2 regions of the Pseudomonas sp. LS44 genome follow, and region 2 is predicted to be linked to the other one. Evidence: predicted binding sites of a transcription regulator. Region 2 holds the regulator's gene; the other holds the start of a gene.
What was found. Region 2 encodes sigma-54, which starts transcription at its own class of promoters, with help from an activator protein. Its sites were predicted from a motif close to ANTGGCATNNANNTTGCTNT; they were not measured.

Region 1 (7,670 bases), 440 kb from region 2:
GTCGGCTCGTCGACGGACAGCGGCGGCAGGGCTTCGACATTGTTCATGTCGCACAGGGTGTCGGAGATGTACAGCTCGTCCATGCCACTGACGCAGACGATGTCGCCAGCCTGGGCTTCGCCCACTTCAACGCGATGCAGACCCGAGTGACCCATGATCTTCAGGATGCGGCCCTGACGCTTCTTGCCGTCGGCGCCGATGGCGACCACTGGGGTATTGGTTTTGACCTTGCCGCGAGCGATACGGCCGATACCGATGACGCCGAGGAAGCTGTTGTAGTCCAGCTGGGAGATCTGCATCTGGAACGGACCGTCGATGTCGACAGCCGGGGTCGGCACGTGGTCGACGATGGCCTGGAACAGAGCATCCATGTGCTCGTCCATGTTCTCGTGGTCGAGGCCGGCAATGCCGTTCAGGGCGCTGGCGTAGACGATCGGGAAGTCCAGTTGCTCTTCGGTGGCACCGAGGTTGTCGAACAGGTCGAAGATCTGGTCGACAACCCAGTCCGGACGCGCGCCCGGACGGTCGATCTTGTTGATCACCACGATCGGACGCAGGCCGGCCTTGAACGCCTTCTGGGTCACGAAACGGGTCTGCGGCATCGGGCCGTCTTGGGCATCGACCACCAGCAGCACGGAGTCGACCATCGACATCACGCGCTCAACTTCACCGCCGAAGTCGGCGTGGCCGGGGGTGTCGACGATGTTGATGTCGTAGCCGTTCCATTTCAGGGCGGTGTTTTTGGCCAGGATGGTGATGCCACGCTCTTTTTCCTGGTCGTTGCTGTCCATCACGCGCTCGGATTCCAGCTCTTTACGGTCCAGGGTGCCGGACAGGCGCAGCAGCTTGTCAACCAGGGTGGTTTTGCCATGGTCGACGTGGGCGATGATGGCGATGTTGCGTAGATTTTCGATCACGATGTCGTCTCGATTAGGGATTCAGGTGCCGCGATTCTGGGCGGCCAATATGAAAAGCAATGCAGTGATTGTTCAGTTCGGGTCGGGGGGGCGATGGCGGATACTGCCGCCAAACAGCCCAGGCTGTTTAAGCCGGACGATAAACACGCACATTGGTATGCCCCTCGCTGAGCAAATGATGGGCATGCAGGCGACTCATCACACCCTTGTCGCAATACAGCAGGTACTGGCGGGTGTCATCCAGGTTCTTGAAGCGGCTGTTGAGGGCGAAGAACGGCAGTGCCTGTACTTCGATGCCCGACAGCTCCAGCGGTTCATCTTCGGCGGCATCCGGGTGGCGGATGTCGAGAATGATCTGCCCCGGCAGCGCCTCGGCCAGCTCCTCGACCTGCACGTCTTCGCCCAGCTCGTCGATCACTCGGTCGATTGCCACCAGCCGCGCGCGCTCCAGCGCCCGCTCGAGGACCGCCATATCGAACTGACGTTCCTCGTATTCGACGCGATCGCGCTTGGCCCGAGTGGTCGGATTGACCGAGATGACGCCGCAATATTCCGGCATGTGCTTGGCGAATTCGGCGGTGCCGATCTCGTAAGCGGTATCGATGATGTCTTGCTTGTGGGCGGCGATCAGCGGGCGCATCACCAACTTCTCGGTGGCCGCGTCAATCACCGCCAGGTTCGGCAGGGTCTGGCTGGAAACCTGGGAAATCGCCTCGCCGGTGACCAGCGCATCGATTTTCAAACGATCGGCAATGTCGGTGGCGGCGCGCAGCATCATGCGTTTGAGGATCACGCCCATGTGGCTGTTGTCGACCTTGCCGAGAATCTCGCCGACCACTTCCTCGAACGGCACCGACACGAACAGTACGCGCTGGGAACGGCCGTACTTGTCCCACAGGTAGTGGGCGACCTCCATCACCCCCAGCTCATGGGCGCGGCCGCCTAGATTAAAGAAGCAGAAATGGCTGACCAGGCCGCGACGCATCATTTGATAAGCCGCCACGGTGGAGTCGAAACCACCAGACATCAGCACCAGACAATGCTCGATAGTGCCCAGCGGATAACCGCCGATGCAGTTGTGCTGTTTATGCACGACGAACAGACGCTGGTCGCGGATTTCCATACGCACCACGACGTCCGGCTGCTTCAGCGAAATGCCGGCGGCGTCGCATTGCTGGCGCAGCTGGCTGCCGACATAACGCTCCACCTCGATGGAGGTGAAGTCGTGCTTGCCGGCACGCTTGCAGCGCACCACGAAATTTTTCCCGGGCAGCTGATCGCCGTAATGCTGCTTGCACTTCTCGACGATGTCGTCGAAATCGCCCAGCGGATATTCGTGCACTTCGAGGAACTGACCGATACCTGGCGTGCATTTCAGCCGTTCGATCATCTCGCGCAGCACTTTCGGCTCGCTCAAGGAGCTATGCACTTCGAGGTTGTCCCAGGCGCCACTGACCACCAACTGCGGGTCGAGGTCGCGCAACACCGTGCGGATGTTCTTCGCCAGCTGCCGGATGAAGTGCTTACGCACCGGGCGGCTTTTGATGGTGATTTCTGGGAAGACTTTGACGATCAGTTTCATGAAAACAACGCGCGTAAGCGAGGCCGAAAAACAGGGGCGCGGATTATAGCGGAAATTGCTCAAGGTTTAATCAACTTTGCACAAGCGATGATCTAACGCACCGAGTTGGAACACACGGAAAACCATACGCATCAAAACGGTGCGTCATTTCGTCTAAATCAGCCCCACAGGCCCCGTCATTCCTACACTCCAGGCGTTCCACCCAAACTAGAGCACTGGCATACTATTTGCTCTCTTGTGAGGCAGGCTACTGAGGCGGAACATGCCGCCTGGTTTCACAAGTATTTGTAGGGCTCATTACGTACAGCCCCTTTCCACCTGGAGGACAGCATGTCGAAGGCGCTTCAACTAATCAAAGAACACGACGTGAAGTGGGTTGACCTGCGCTTCACCGACACCAAAGGCAAACAGCATCACGTGACCATGCCGGCACGCGACGCGCTGGACGACGAATTCTTCGAAGTCGGCAAGATGTTCGACGGCTCGTCCATTCATGGCTGGAAAGGCATCGAAGCCTCCGACATGATCCTGCTGCCGGTTGACGAAACTGCCGTTCTGGACCCGTTCACCGAAGAGCCGACCCTGATTCTGGTCTGCGACATCATCGAGCCGAGCACCATGCAAGGCTACGACCGTGACCCGCGCTCCATCGCCAAGCGCGCCGAGGAATACCTGAAAACCACCGGTATCGGTGACACCGTATTCGTTGGTCCGGAGCCAGAGTTCTTCATCTTCGACCAAGTCAAATTCAAATCCGACATCTCCGGCTCGATGTTCAAGATCATCTCCGAGCAAGGCTCGTGGATGACCGACCAGGACGTCGAAGGCGGCAACAAGGGCCACCGCCCGGCCGTCAAAGGTGGTTACTTCCCGGTTCCGCCGTGCGACCACGACCACGAAATCCGTACCTCCATGTGTAATGCCATGGAAGAAATGGGCCTGATCATCGAAGTTCACCACCACGAAGTGGCGACTGCCGGTCAGAACGAAATTGGCGTGAAGTTCAACACCCTGGTCGCCAAGGCTGACGAAGTTCAGACCCTGAAGTACTGCGTGCACAACGTTGCCGACGCGTACGGCAAAACCGCTACCTTCATGCCGAAGCCGCTGTATGGCGACAATGGCTCGGGTATGCACGTACACCTGTCGATCGCCAAAGATGGCAAGAACACCTTCGCTGGCGAAGGCTATGCCGGCCTGTCCGACACCGCCCTGTACTTCATCGGCGGCATCATCAAGCACGGTAAGGCCCTGAACGGCTTCACCAACCCGGCGACCAACTCCTACAAGCGTCTGGTTCCGGGCTTCGAAGCTCCGGTCATGCTGGCCTACTCGGCTCGCAACCGTTCCGCCTCGATCCGTATCCCGTACGTCTCCAGCCCGAAAGCCCGCCGTATCGAAGCGCGCTTCCCGGACCCAGCTGCCAACCCGTACCTGGCCTTCGCAGCTCTGCTGATGGCCGGCCTGGACGGTATCCAGAACAAAATCCACCCTGGCGATGCAGCGGACAAGAACCTGTACGACCTGCCGCCGGAAGAAGGCAAGCTGATCCCGCAGGTGTGCGGCAGCCTGAAAGAAGCTCTGGAAGAACTGGACAAGGGCCGTGCGTTCTTGACCAAAGGCGGCGTGTTCTCCGACGACTTCATCGATGCCTACATCGAGCTGAAGAGCGAAGAAGAGATCAAGGTGCGCACCTTCGTGCACCCGCTGGAATACGACCTGTACTACAGCGTCTAATCCAGCCCAGCTGAATTAAGGCCTCCTCCGGGAGGCCTTTTTTATGGGCGCAATTAGCTCGCAGCCAGGGAAAAACCCGCTCTGCGAATTGGTGCGCTTAGGAAAGCCTGGCCCGCTGGTAGGATAATCCGCTGCAACCCAAGCCCCAGGCCTGCCAGAAGCAGCCGCGGCCACCGGGTTTTCCTTGCCAGTCGCGCCTCGCGATGCAAGGCTAACCGCATCCCATCTTGGAGACGCCTCATGCGCTTGCTTGTCGCCGGCCTCATCCTCGCCATGACCCTACCGGTCAGTGCGCAGATCTATAAATACACCGACGCCAAGGGCAACACGGTGTACACCAACCAACCGCCGGACGGGGCGAACAGCAAACCCGTCGAGCTGCCGCCGACCAACACCGTCGAAATGCAAAAGCCGACCACCAGTGCCGACACCAATCCAGCTGCCCAAGCCAAGCAAGCCGCTTATCGCATGCTGCGCCTGATCAACATCCCCAACGACGATGCCTTACGCGCCAACAACGGCACCTTCAGCGTAGATGTGGAGCTGCAGCCGCAACTGCAGAGCGGTCACCTCCTGCGCCTGCTGCTCGACGGCCAACCTTATGGCGTACCCAGCCCCGTGCCGCGCTTGCAATTGGTCAATATCGACCGTGGCGAGCACAGCTTGGCAGTGGAAATCCTCAGCGGCGATCAGTCGATCCAGATCAGCAACACCGAGACGTTCACCGTTCAACGGGTAAATACCAGCAGCCCGGCCCAGCGCCCAAAACCTAAGCCCTGAGCCATGCGCGCGATTCTTTTCAGCCTGATTTTGCTTGGCCTGCCCGCTGCGGCCGAGGTCTACACCTATATCGACGCCGAAGGTAATCGGGTATTCACCGACCGACCGCATGGCGGCAACGCCGAACGCCTGCAACTGCCGCCTACCAATGGCATAGGCGCTCCCCAGCCCAGTGCGCCAGCCGTAGTACAGGCGGCCACCACGCTCCCACAGAGTTACCAGCTGTTGCGCATCCTCGTCCCGCAGCCGGATGCGACCGTGCAAAACGGCAGCTCTGGCGAGCTGATCGTCACCGCCACCAGCGAACCCGGCCTACTGCCGGGTCACAGCTATCAGTTATTGCTGGACGGGCAGGCAGCCACTGCCCCAAGTCGCAGCCCGGTGTTTCCGCTGACCAATCTGGATCGCGGCACCCATCAGCTGGCTGTTGAGATTCTCGATGCTCAGGGCCGCACGCTTGAGCGCACGCCCAGCCAACCGGTGCACATCCTGCGCACCTCGCTGGAGCAGAAGCGCCAGATCAAGCCCTGCGCCAAAGAGGATTACGGCAACCGCCCGGAATGCCCGCTCAAGGACAAGCCCGAGGAAGAATCAAGCATTCTGCCGTTCTTCTAAACAACGCATACGCACCGCAATGGTGCGATATGCTCCAATAGATTTTTCGACATCCCCATTTTGGTTCGCCATTTCCACCGCTCGCGCTGATAAGCAGCCGCAAAGCCTGGGGCGCCCTTTTTTCACGCGTCTTTTCAGGGCTTTGGTTTGTTTTTTGCATTTTCCGACCCAACTCCGGAAGCTGCCTATGATCATTAACGACGCACTGCACCGCCTGTTGCTCGACAACCTGACCACCGCGACTCTGCTGCTCAATGCCGAACTGCGCGTCGAGTACATGAACCCCGCCGCGGAAATGCTCCTGGCCGTCAGCGGTCAGCGCAGTCATGGACAGTTCATCAGCGAACTTTTCACCGAATCGCCCGAAGCCTTGGCCTCGCTGCGCCAAGCCGTCGAAGAAGCCCACCCGTTCAACAAGCGGGAAGCGGTGCTGACCGCACTGACCGGGCAGACCTTGACGGTCGACTACTCCGTCACGCCGATTCCCAATCGCGGTGAAACCCTCTTGCTACTGGAAGTGCTGCCGCGCGATCGACTGCTGCGCATCACCAAAGAAGAGGCGCAGCTCTCCAAGCAGGAAACCACCAAATTGCTGGTGCGCGGCCTGGCTCACGAAATCAAGAATCCGCTCGGCGGCATCCGCGGAGCGGCACAGTTGTTAGCCCGCGAACTGCCGGAAGAGAGCCTCCGCGACTACACCAACGTGATCATCGAGGAAGCCGATCGCCTACGGAACCTGGTCGATCGGATGCTCGGCTCGAACAAGCTACCGCGCTTGGCGCTGACCAATGTCCATGAAGTCCTCGAGCGGGTTTCCAGCCTGGTCGAAGCAGAAACCCAGGGCGGCATCACCCTGATCCGCGACTACGATCCGAGCATTCCAGATGTATTGATCGACCGCGAACAGATGATCCAGGCGGTGCTCAACATCGTGCGCAATGCGATGCAGGCAATCGGCACGCAGAACGAGTTGCGCCTGGGCCGCATCAGTCTGCGTACGCGCACGCTGCGCCAGTTCACCATTGGCCACACGCGCCACCGCCTGGTGACCAAGGTCGAAATCATCGATAACGGCCCCGGCATTCCGCCGGAGCTGCAAGACACCATCTTCTATCCCATGGTCAGCGGCCGCCCGGACGGTACCGGGCTCGGCCTGGCCATCACCCAGAACATCATCAGTCAGCACCAAGGCCTGATCGAGTGCGAGAGCCACCCCGGGCATACCGTGTTCTCGATCTTCCTGCCGCTGGAACAAGGAGTCAGCCCGTCATGAGCCGCAGTGAAACCGTCTGGATTGTCGATGACGATCGCTCCATCCGCTGGGTATTGGAGAAGGCGCTGCAACAGGAAGGGATGACGACTACCTGCTTCGAAAGCGCCGATGGCCTGCTCAATCGTCTCACTCGGCAGCAGCCCGATGTGATCGTTTCCGACATCCGCATGCCGGGCGCCAGCGGCCTCGACTTGCTGGCGCGTATCCGCGAGCTGTATCCGCGTCTGCCGGTGATCATCATGACCGCCCATTCTGATCTGGAAAGCGCGGTCGCCTCCTATCAAGGCGGGGCTTTTGAGTATCTGCCCAAGCCCTTCGATGTCGATGAAGCGGTGTCGCTAGTCAAGCGCGCCTATCTGCATGCGCAGGAACAACAAGGCCTGCAGATCCCGGTAGAACAAACGCGCACCCCGGAAATCATCGGCGAAGCGCCGGCGATGCAGGAAGTGTTTCGCGCCATCGGCCGCCTCAGCCACTCGAACATCACGGTGCTGATCAATGGTGAGTCGGGTACCGGCAAAGAGCTGGTCGCGCATGCCCTGCATCGCCACAGCCCACGCGCGGCCGCGCCGTTCATCGCGCTGAACATGGCGGCGATTCCCAAGGATCTGATGGAGTCCGAGCTGTTCGGCCATGAGAAAGGCGCCTTCACCGGCGCCGCCAACCAGCGCCGTGGGCGCTTCGAGCAGGCCGACGGCGGCACGCTGTTCCTCGACGAAATCGGCGATATGCCGGCGGATACCCAGACTCGCCTGCTGCGCGTCCT
Region 2 (7,670 bases):
TCACGGCGACGAAAACCAGGCCGCGCTGCTCAAGCGCATGGGCCGCGGCCTGCTGGTGACGGAGCTGATGGGGCAGGGGCTTAACCTAGTCACCGGCGATTATTCACGCGGCGCTGGCGGTTACTGGGTAGAGAACGGTGAGATTCAGTTCCCGGTGCAGGAAGTCACCATCGCCGGCAATTTGCGCGACATGTATCGGCAAATCGTCGCAGTCGGTAACGACCTGGAGTATCGCGGCAACACCCGCAGCGGCTCGGTATTGATCGAAAAAATGACCGTGGCGGGCAGCTGACCTGATTGTTTACAGGAGAGTTGGCTTGCCGGGCTCAGGGTCCGGCAGCTCGCTTCGCTTGCGCGGATCTACGGAGGAAGCGACAAGGCAGCAAACGGGAGTCTGACGGGTAGTGTGTGAGGCACAGCTTGTCGTGAGTTATTCGCCTTCGTCGAAGCGATTGTTGATCAGTTCAATCAGCGCCTCTAGCGCCTCATGTTCCTGATCACCTTCGGTGTGCAGGTGCACGTCAGTGCCTTTGCCGGCTGCCAACATCATCACCGCCATAATGCTTTTTCCATCGATGCAGCTTTCGGCGTTGCGGCCGATGCGCACCGTGCAAGGAAAACGTCCTGCCACGCCGACAAACTTGGCGGCAGCGCGGGCATGCAGGCCGAGCTTGTTGATGATGGTGATCTCACAGACGGGCATCGCGGCAAAAATCCTTAGCTAAGGTCGCGGTGGCGAACCTGAACGTTCTTCAGATGTTGGAGTGACTGACCGAGGCGTTCGGCCAGATAGACCGAGCGGTGGTGACCACCGGTGCAGCCGATGGCGATTGTCACATAGGCACGGTTGCTGGCGGCAAAACGCGGCAGCCATTTGGTCAGGTAGGCGTAGATATCCTGATACATCTCTTCCACATCGGGCTGCGCGCTGAGGTAGTCGATGACTTCCTGCTCAAGTCCGGAGTGCTCACGCAGCTCTGGCTTCCAATAGGGATTGGGCAGGCAGCGCACATCGAACACCAGATCGGCATCGACCGGCATGCCGCGCTTGAAGCCGAAAGACTCGACCAGAAAGGCGGTGCCGGGCTCAGGTTTGTTCAGCAGGCGCAGCTTTAGGCTGTCGCGCAACTGATAAAGGTTGAGGTGGCTGGTATCGATGCGCAGATCGGCGAGGTCGGCAATCGGCCCGAGCAATGTGGACTCATCGGCGATCGCCTCTGCGAGTGGGCGGCGCTCGTTGGTTAGCGGGTGACGGCGACGGGTTTCCGAGAAGCGCTTGAGCAGTACCTCCTCGTCGGCATCCAAATACAGCACGTCGCAATTGATAAACCGGGCGCGGACTTCGTTCAGCAGCTCCGGGAAGCGCTCGAGTTGGCTGGGCAAGTTGCGCGCATCTATGGATACCGCGACCAGCGGCTCGATCAATTCGGTATGCAACAACGAGCGCTCGGCAAGCTCGGGAAGCAACCCGGCGGGAAGATTGTCGATGCAATAGAAACCGTTGTCCTCAAGGACATCGAGGGCGGTGCTCTTGCCTGAGCCGGAGCGGCCGCTGACGATGATCAAGCGCATGAGGAGGGCTTCCTTAGGAACCGTTCTGAACGTCTACAACCACTTGGTATAGGTTGTCGCTACTTTGCGCATGACGCAGACGCTCACGTACTTCGTTGCGATCGAGCATGCTGGCGATCTGCCGCAGCAATTCGAGGTGTTCGTCGGTAGCCGCTTCCGGTACCAGCAGTACAAATAGCAAGTCGACTGGGGCGCCATCGATGGCGTCGAAATCGACTGATGCTTCCAGGCGCAATACCGCGCTGATCGGAGCAGTACAGCCTGGCAACCGGCAATGGGGAATGGCGATGCCGTTACCGAAGCCGGTGGAGCCGAGTTTTTCACGGGCCACCAGACTTTCAAAGATGTCCTGGCCATCGAGGTCGGGCAGTTCGCGAGCGACCAGGTTGGCGATTTGTTCCAGTACGCGTTTTTTACTGCCACCCGGCACGTTCACCAGGGAACGGCCGGGGGTCAGGATGTTTTCAAGTCGAATCATGGGAAGGAAGGTTATTAGCGAGCCGTAGCGCCTTGCAGGCGACCTAGCTGCTTCTCCTTATATTTGATGAGTTGGCGATCGAGCTTATCGGTAAGCAGATCGATCGCGGCGTACATGTCTTCGTGTTCGGCGTTGGCGACGATTTCGCCGCCGGCGATGTGCAGAGTCGCTTCGATTTTCTGTTTGAGCTTCTCGACCTCCATGATGACCTGCACATTGGTGATCTTGTCGAAGTGGCGCTCCAATCGTCCGAGTTTCTCGGCGACATAGTCGCGCATGGCGTCGGTCACATCCAGTTGATGTCCACTGATGTTGACTTGCATACCGCGTTCTCCTTATTGCCGTGTGTAAGAACAGGCTAACGGGCCTGTAACCGGAACACTTTGGCTTGGATCAATGTTCCGTCACATCAGTCGCTTGCGTTCGCTGGAGGGGGCTATTCCGAGGGATTCACGGTATTTGGCGACGGTGCGACGGGCCACTTGAATGCCCTGTGCTTCCAGTAAACCAGCGATCTTGCTGTCGCTCAACGGCTTTTTCGCATTTTCCGCGGCGACCAGTTTTTTGATGATTGCGCGGATCGCGGTAGACGAGCATTCGCCGCCTTCGGAGGTACTGACGTGGCTGGAGAAGAAATATTTCAGCTCGTAAATACCGCGTGGGGTATGCATGAATTTCTGTGTGGTGACCCGTGAAATGGTCGATTCATGCATGCCAACGGCTTCGGCGATGTCGTGCAGAACCAGCGGTTTCATCGCTTCGTCGCCATAGTCGAGGAAGCCGCGTTGATGTTCGACGATCTGCGTGGCGACCTTCATCAGCGTTTCGTTGCGGCTTTGCAGGCTCTTGATAAACCAGCGCGCTTCCTGCAACTGATTGCGCATGAAGGTGTTGTCGGCACTAGCGTCGGCGCGTTTCACGAAGCCGGCGTATTGCGGGTTGACCCGCAAGCGCGGCATGGCTTCCTGGTTGAGCTCCACCAGCCAGCGATCGTTGTGTTTGCGCACGATGACATCCGGCACCACATATTCCGGCTCACTCGATTCGATCTGCGAGCCCGGGCGCGGATTAAGGCTTTGAATCAGTTCGATGATTTGGCGCAGCTCGTCTTCTTTCAAGCGCATGCGACGCATCAGTTGGCTGTAATCGCGCCCCCCGAGCAGATCGAGATAGTCGCTCGCCAGGCGTTGAGCCTCGCTCAGCCAGGGGGTCTTTGCTGGCAGCTGGCGCAATTGCAGCAGCAGGCATTCGCTGAGGTCGCGTGCACCGATGCCGGCGGGTTCGAACTGCTGGATGCGGTGCAGCACCGCTTCGATTTCATCGAGTTCGATATCCAGTTCCGGATCGAAGGCTTCCAGCACTTCCTGCAGGGTTTCGTCCAGATAACCCTGATTGTTGATGCAATCGATCAGGGTAACGGCGATCAGGCGATCTTTATCGGACATCGGCGCCAGGTTGAGCTGCCAGAGCAGGTGGGTCTGCAGGCTCTCGCCGGATGAGGTGCGGGTGGTGAAATCCCACTCGTCATCATCGTTGCTGGGCAGGCTGCTGGCGCTCGTCTGGTAGACATCTTCCCAGGCGGTATCGACGGGCAACTCGCTGGGTATGCGTTCGTTCCACTCGCCTTCTTCGAGATTCTCGGGCGACGAGTTGGTTTCCTGATAGCTGGTTTCGCTAAACGATTCGGCCTGTTCCGGCGTGGAATTCTGAGTGTCAGCGCCATTGGCCAGCGGATCGGTGTTGTCGAAATCCTCGCCTTCTTCCTGGCGCTCCAGCATCGGGTTGGATTCCAGAGCTTCCTGAATCTCTTGCTGGAGATCCAGGGTGGATAGCTGGAGGAGGCGGATGGCCTGTTGCAGCTGCGGTGTCATCGTCAGCTGCTGGCCCATCTTAAGGACTAGCGATGGTTTCATGGCAGGGGCTTAGTACCTTGTTCGCCGGCGCAGGGCGCCATCCACTACAGGGCGCGAGGCGCCGTTAGGAAGCAAATTATATGCCCAAGCTTTGGGTGTTTTTCTAGTCCGTTGTTTGCTTCCCGGTAATTTGCCGCGTTACAGGCGGAATTCATGCCCCAGGTAGACTTCCTTGACCAACTGGTTGGCCAGGATCGTCTCGGCATCGCCCTCGGCGATCAATTGGCCGTCATTGACAATGTAGGCGGTTTCGCAGATGTCCAAAGTCTCGCGCACGTTGTGATCGGTGATCAAAACGCCAATGCCTTTGGCTTTAAGGTGATGAATGATTTGCTTGATGTCGCCTACCGAAATGGGGTCGACCCCGGCGAACGGTTCATCGAGCAGGATGAATTTCGGTGCGGTGGCCAGCGCTCGGGCGATTTCCACCCGGCGGCGCTCGCCACCAGACAGGCTCATGCCGAGGTTGTCGCGGATATGGCTGATATGGAATTCCTGCAGCAGGCTTTCCAGCTCTTTGCGGCGTCCGGCGCGGTCGAGTTCCTGGCGAGTTTCGAGGATCGCCATGATGTTGTCGGCAACCGACAGCTTGCGAAAAATTGATGCTTCCTGCGGCAGATAGCCAATACCGGCGCGAGCGCGACCGTGCATCGGCAGGTGCGTGACGTCTTGTTGGTCGATGCGCACGCGGCCCTGATCAGCGCCCACCAGGCCGACAATCATGTAGAAACAGGTGGTTTTGCCAGCGCCGTTGGGGCCGAGCAAGCCAACGATCTGCCCACTTTCGATGGACAGGCTGACATCGCGAACGACCTGGCGGCCTTTGTAGCTTTTCGCCAGGTGTTGGGCTTTCAGGGTGGCCATTACTGAGGTGCCTGCTCTGCGGCGGGTTTGGTCTTCGGCTGGATGACCATGTCGATGCGTGGGCGCGGCGTGGTCACGTTGGTGCCTGTGGCGCGGCCTGCGTTGACGATCTGACGCTGGGTGTCATAGACGATTTTTTCGCCTTCGAAGGTGTTGCCTTCCTGAATGACCTTGGCTTGGTCGATCAGGACGATGCGATCTTTGCTGGCGAAATACTGGATGGTCAGGCCGTAGGCTTTGACGATCTCCTTATCGACTGCCGGCTTCTGCTCGTAATAGGCCGGTCGACCGACCGAGGTGAACACGTCGATGTCGCCCTGGGCGGTCTGCGTGATGGTTACTGTGTCGCCAGTAATCTTCATGCTGCCTTGGGTAATGATCACGGTCCCGCGGTATACGGCCACGCCCTGCTTGTCGTCCAGCTCGGCGCTGTCGGCCTGCACGCGGATCGGTTGTTCGCGGTCGTTCGGCAGTGCCCATGCACTGGGGCTGGCAATGGCGACGCCCAGACTAAGCAGCAGGGGCAGTGTGCGAAGGGAAAAAGGGTTAACGAACCTCATGCTGGCCTCTTACGTTGGACAGCAGGTGCACCCGGCTGTCTTTCAAGTACGCTTTCATTCCATTAGCCGTGGTCACCCCATTGGCGGCCTCGATTCTAACGGCTTGCTGGGTTTGCGCATATTCCTTGTCGGGGAACACGGTCATGCGGCTGCTGGTAATGACGGTCGGTCGACCTTTTGCATCGGTGCGTTCAATGCGCACGCTATCGATCAATTCAACTTCTTCGCCATTCGGCGACACCTCGGCGCGCTCGCTGCGTACATGCCACGGCAGGGGCGTGCCCCGATAGAGCTCGAGGTCTGGGCGGCTGACCATGGTGACGTCGGTAGCCCGGATGTGCTCGATTTTTTCGCCAAGCAGTTGGTAATGCAGCTTGCCGTCTGCCTGAAACTGTACGGTGCGAGCGTTCAGCGCATAGAAATCGATGGCGGTATCGGTATCGGTGCTGGCCGTCTTTTCATTCTCGGGGGCGATATTCCAGTAACCCAGGGCGGCAAGCAGGGCGGCCGCCAGGCAGAAAAACAAGGTGAGAAGTACTTTGCGCAGCATGCAGAGCCCTATAGGTAGGCGGCTTGGGCGGCGTCGAGGCTGCCCTGGGCGCGCATGATCAATTCACAAAACTCACGAGCTGCACCTTCACCGCCGCGCGCCTGGGTAACGCCATGCGCGTGCTGGCGGACGAAGTTGTCAGCGCTCGCCACTGCCATGCCCAGGCCGACGCGGCGGATGACCGGTAGATCGGGCAGGTCGTCGCCCAGGTAGGCGACCTGCTCATAGCCGAGATTGAGCTCGCCGAGCAATTCATCGAGCACGACCAGTTTATCCTCGCGGCCCTGGTAAAGATGCTGGATTCCCAGATTCTGCGCGCGGCGCTCGACCACGGGGGTCTTGCGCCCGCTGATAATCGCCGTGCGCACACCAGAATTGATCAGCATTTTGATGCCGTGGCCATCCAGCGTATTGAACGTCTTGAATTCGCTGCCATCGGTGAGGAAGTACAGGCGTCCGTCGGTAAGTACTCCGTCGACGTCGAAAATCGCTAGCTTGATATTGCGTGCACGCTGCAGCAGTTCATCGCTCATTACATTACTCCTGCGCGCAACAGGTCGTGCATATTCAGGGCGCCAACGGGGCGATCCTGATCGTTGACCACCACCAGTGCATTGATTTTGTGGTCTTCCATGATTTTTAGCGCTTCGGCGGCGAGCATTTCCGCTCGTGCGGTTTTGCCGTGCTGGGTCATGACTGCATCGATGCTGGCGTTGCGGATGTCGATGCCGCGATCCAGGGCACGGCGCAAATCGCCGTCGGTAAAGATCCCGGCGAGACGGCCATCCGGCTCGATGACGGCGGTCATGCCGAGCCCTTTCTGGGTCATTTCCAGGAGGGCGACTTTCAATTCAGTGCCGCGCGCTACCTGTGGCAGTTCGGCGCCAGAGTGCATAACGTTTTCCACTTTGAGCAACAAGCGGCGACCTAGCGCGCCGCCCGGGTGCGAGAAGGCGAAGTCCTCGGCGGTGAAACCGCGTGCTTCCAGCAGCGCGATGGCCAGCGCGTCACCGAGCACCAGGGCGGCGGTAGTGGATGATGTGGGGGCCAGATTCAATGGGCAGGCTTCCTGGGGGACGCGGGCATCCAGATTGGCTTCGGCTGCCTTGGCCAGCGGCGAGTCAGGATTACCGGTCATGCTGATCAAGGTAATTCCCAGGCGCTTGATCAGCGGCAGTAGGGTGATGATTTCTGCCGTCGAGCCGGAATTGGAGAGCGCCAGCACGAGGTCATCGCGGGTGATCATGCCCATGTCGCCATGGCTGGCTTCGGCGGGGTGAACGAAGAACGACGTGGTGCCGGTACTGGCCAGCGTCGCCGCGATCTTGTTGCCGATGTGCCCCGACTTGCCCATGCCGACCACCACTACCCGACCCTTGCAGGTCAGAATCAGCTCGCAGGCGCGTACGAAGTTGGCGTCGATACGGGGCAGCAAGCCTTGTACCGCTTCGAACTCCAAGCGGATGGTGCGCTGCGCGGACTGGATCAGGTCGCGGGGTTGAGTCATGGCGAATCGCTGTGCTGGGCGGTTAAAGGGCGACGATTATAACGGCAAAGGGCGAATCACTCACCTGAGCTTTACTTTTCGAGGGTTCAGCTCTCTCGCAAGCGGTTTCGCGCTTGGGTGGTAACAGGCTCGATGCTATAGTGCGCCGCCTATTCGGCCCGTCCAGTTAGCGCGCTTTCCTCTTGAGGACGCTAGTCCTGAGTGGGAGGCTGCATCGCAAGGAGTT

Region 1: a site for sigma-54 is predicted at 2,714-2,733, ahead of glnA (glutamate--ammonia ligase). Genes of this name have one in related genera too.

The regions. Positions count from the first base shown of each region.
Region 1 covers NZ_CP102830.1:453,463-461,132, reverse strand. Annotated here, with positions in the region: gene typA (translational GTPase TypA) at 1-917, opposite strand, end outside; gene thiI (tRNA uracil 4-sulfurtransferase ThiI) at 1,045-2,499, opposite strand; gene glnA (glutamate--ammonia ligase) at 2,830-4,236, shown strand; gene NVV93_RS02085 (DUF4124 domain-containing protein) at 4,477-5,016, shown strand; gene NVV93_RS02080 (DUF4124 domain-containing protein) at 5,020-5,631, shown strand; gene glnL (nitrogen regulation protein NR(II)) at 5,822-6,904, shown strand; gene ntrC (nitrogen regulation protein NR(I)) at 6,901-7,670, shown strand, end outside.
Region 2 covers NZ_CP102830.1:892,872-900,541, forward strand. Annotated here, with positions in the region: gene pmbA (metalloprotease PmbA) at 1-292, shown strand, start outside; gene NVV93_RS03940 (HPr family phosphocarrier protein) at 431-703, opposite strand; gene rapZ (RNase adapter RapZ) at 718-1,572, opposite strand; gene ptsN (PTS IIA-like nitrogen regulatory protein PtsN) at 1,586-2,050, opposite strand; gene hpf (ribosome hibernation-promoting factor, HPF/YfiA family) at 2,065-2,373, opposite strand; gene NVV93_RS03960 (RNA polymerase factor sigma-54) at 2,455-3,963, opposite strand; gene lptB (LPS export ABC transporter ATP-binding protein) at 4,102-4,827, opposite strand; gene lptA (lipopolysaccharide transport periplasmic protein LptA) at 4,827-5,387, opposite strand; gene lptC (LPS export ABC transporter periplasmic protein LptC) at 5,374-5,937, opposite strand; gene kdsC (3-deoxy-manno-octulosonate-8-phosphatase KdsC) at 5,946-6,470, opposite strand; gene NVV93_RS03985 (KpsF/GutQ family sugar-phosphate isomerase) at 6,470-7,444, opposite strand.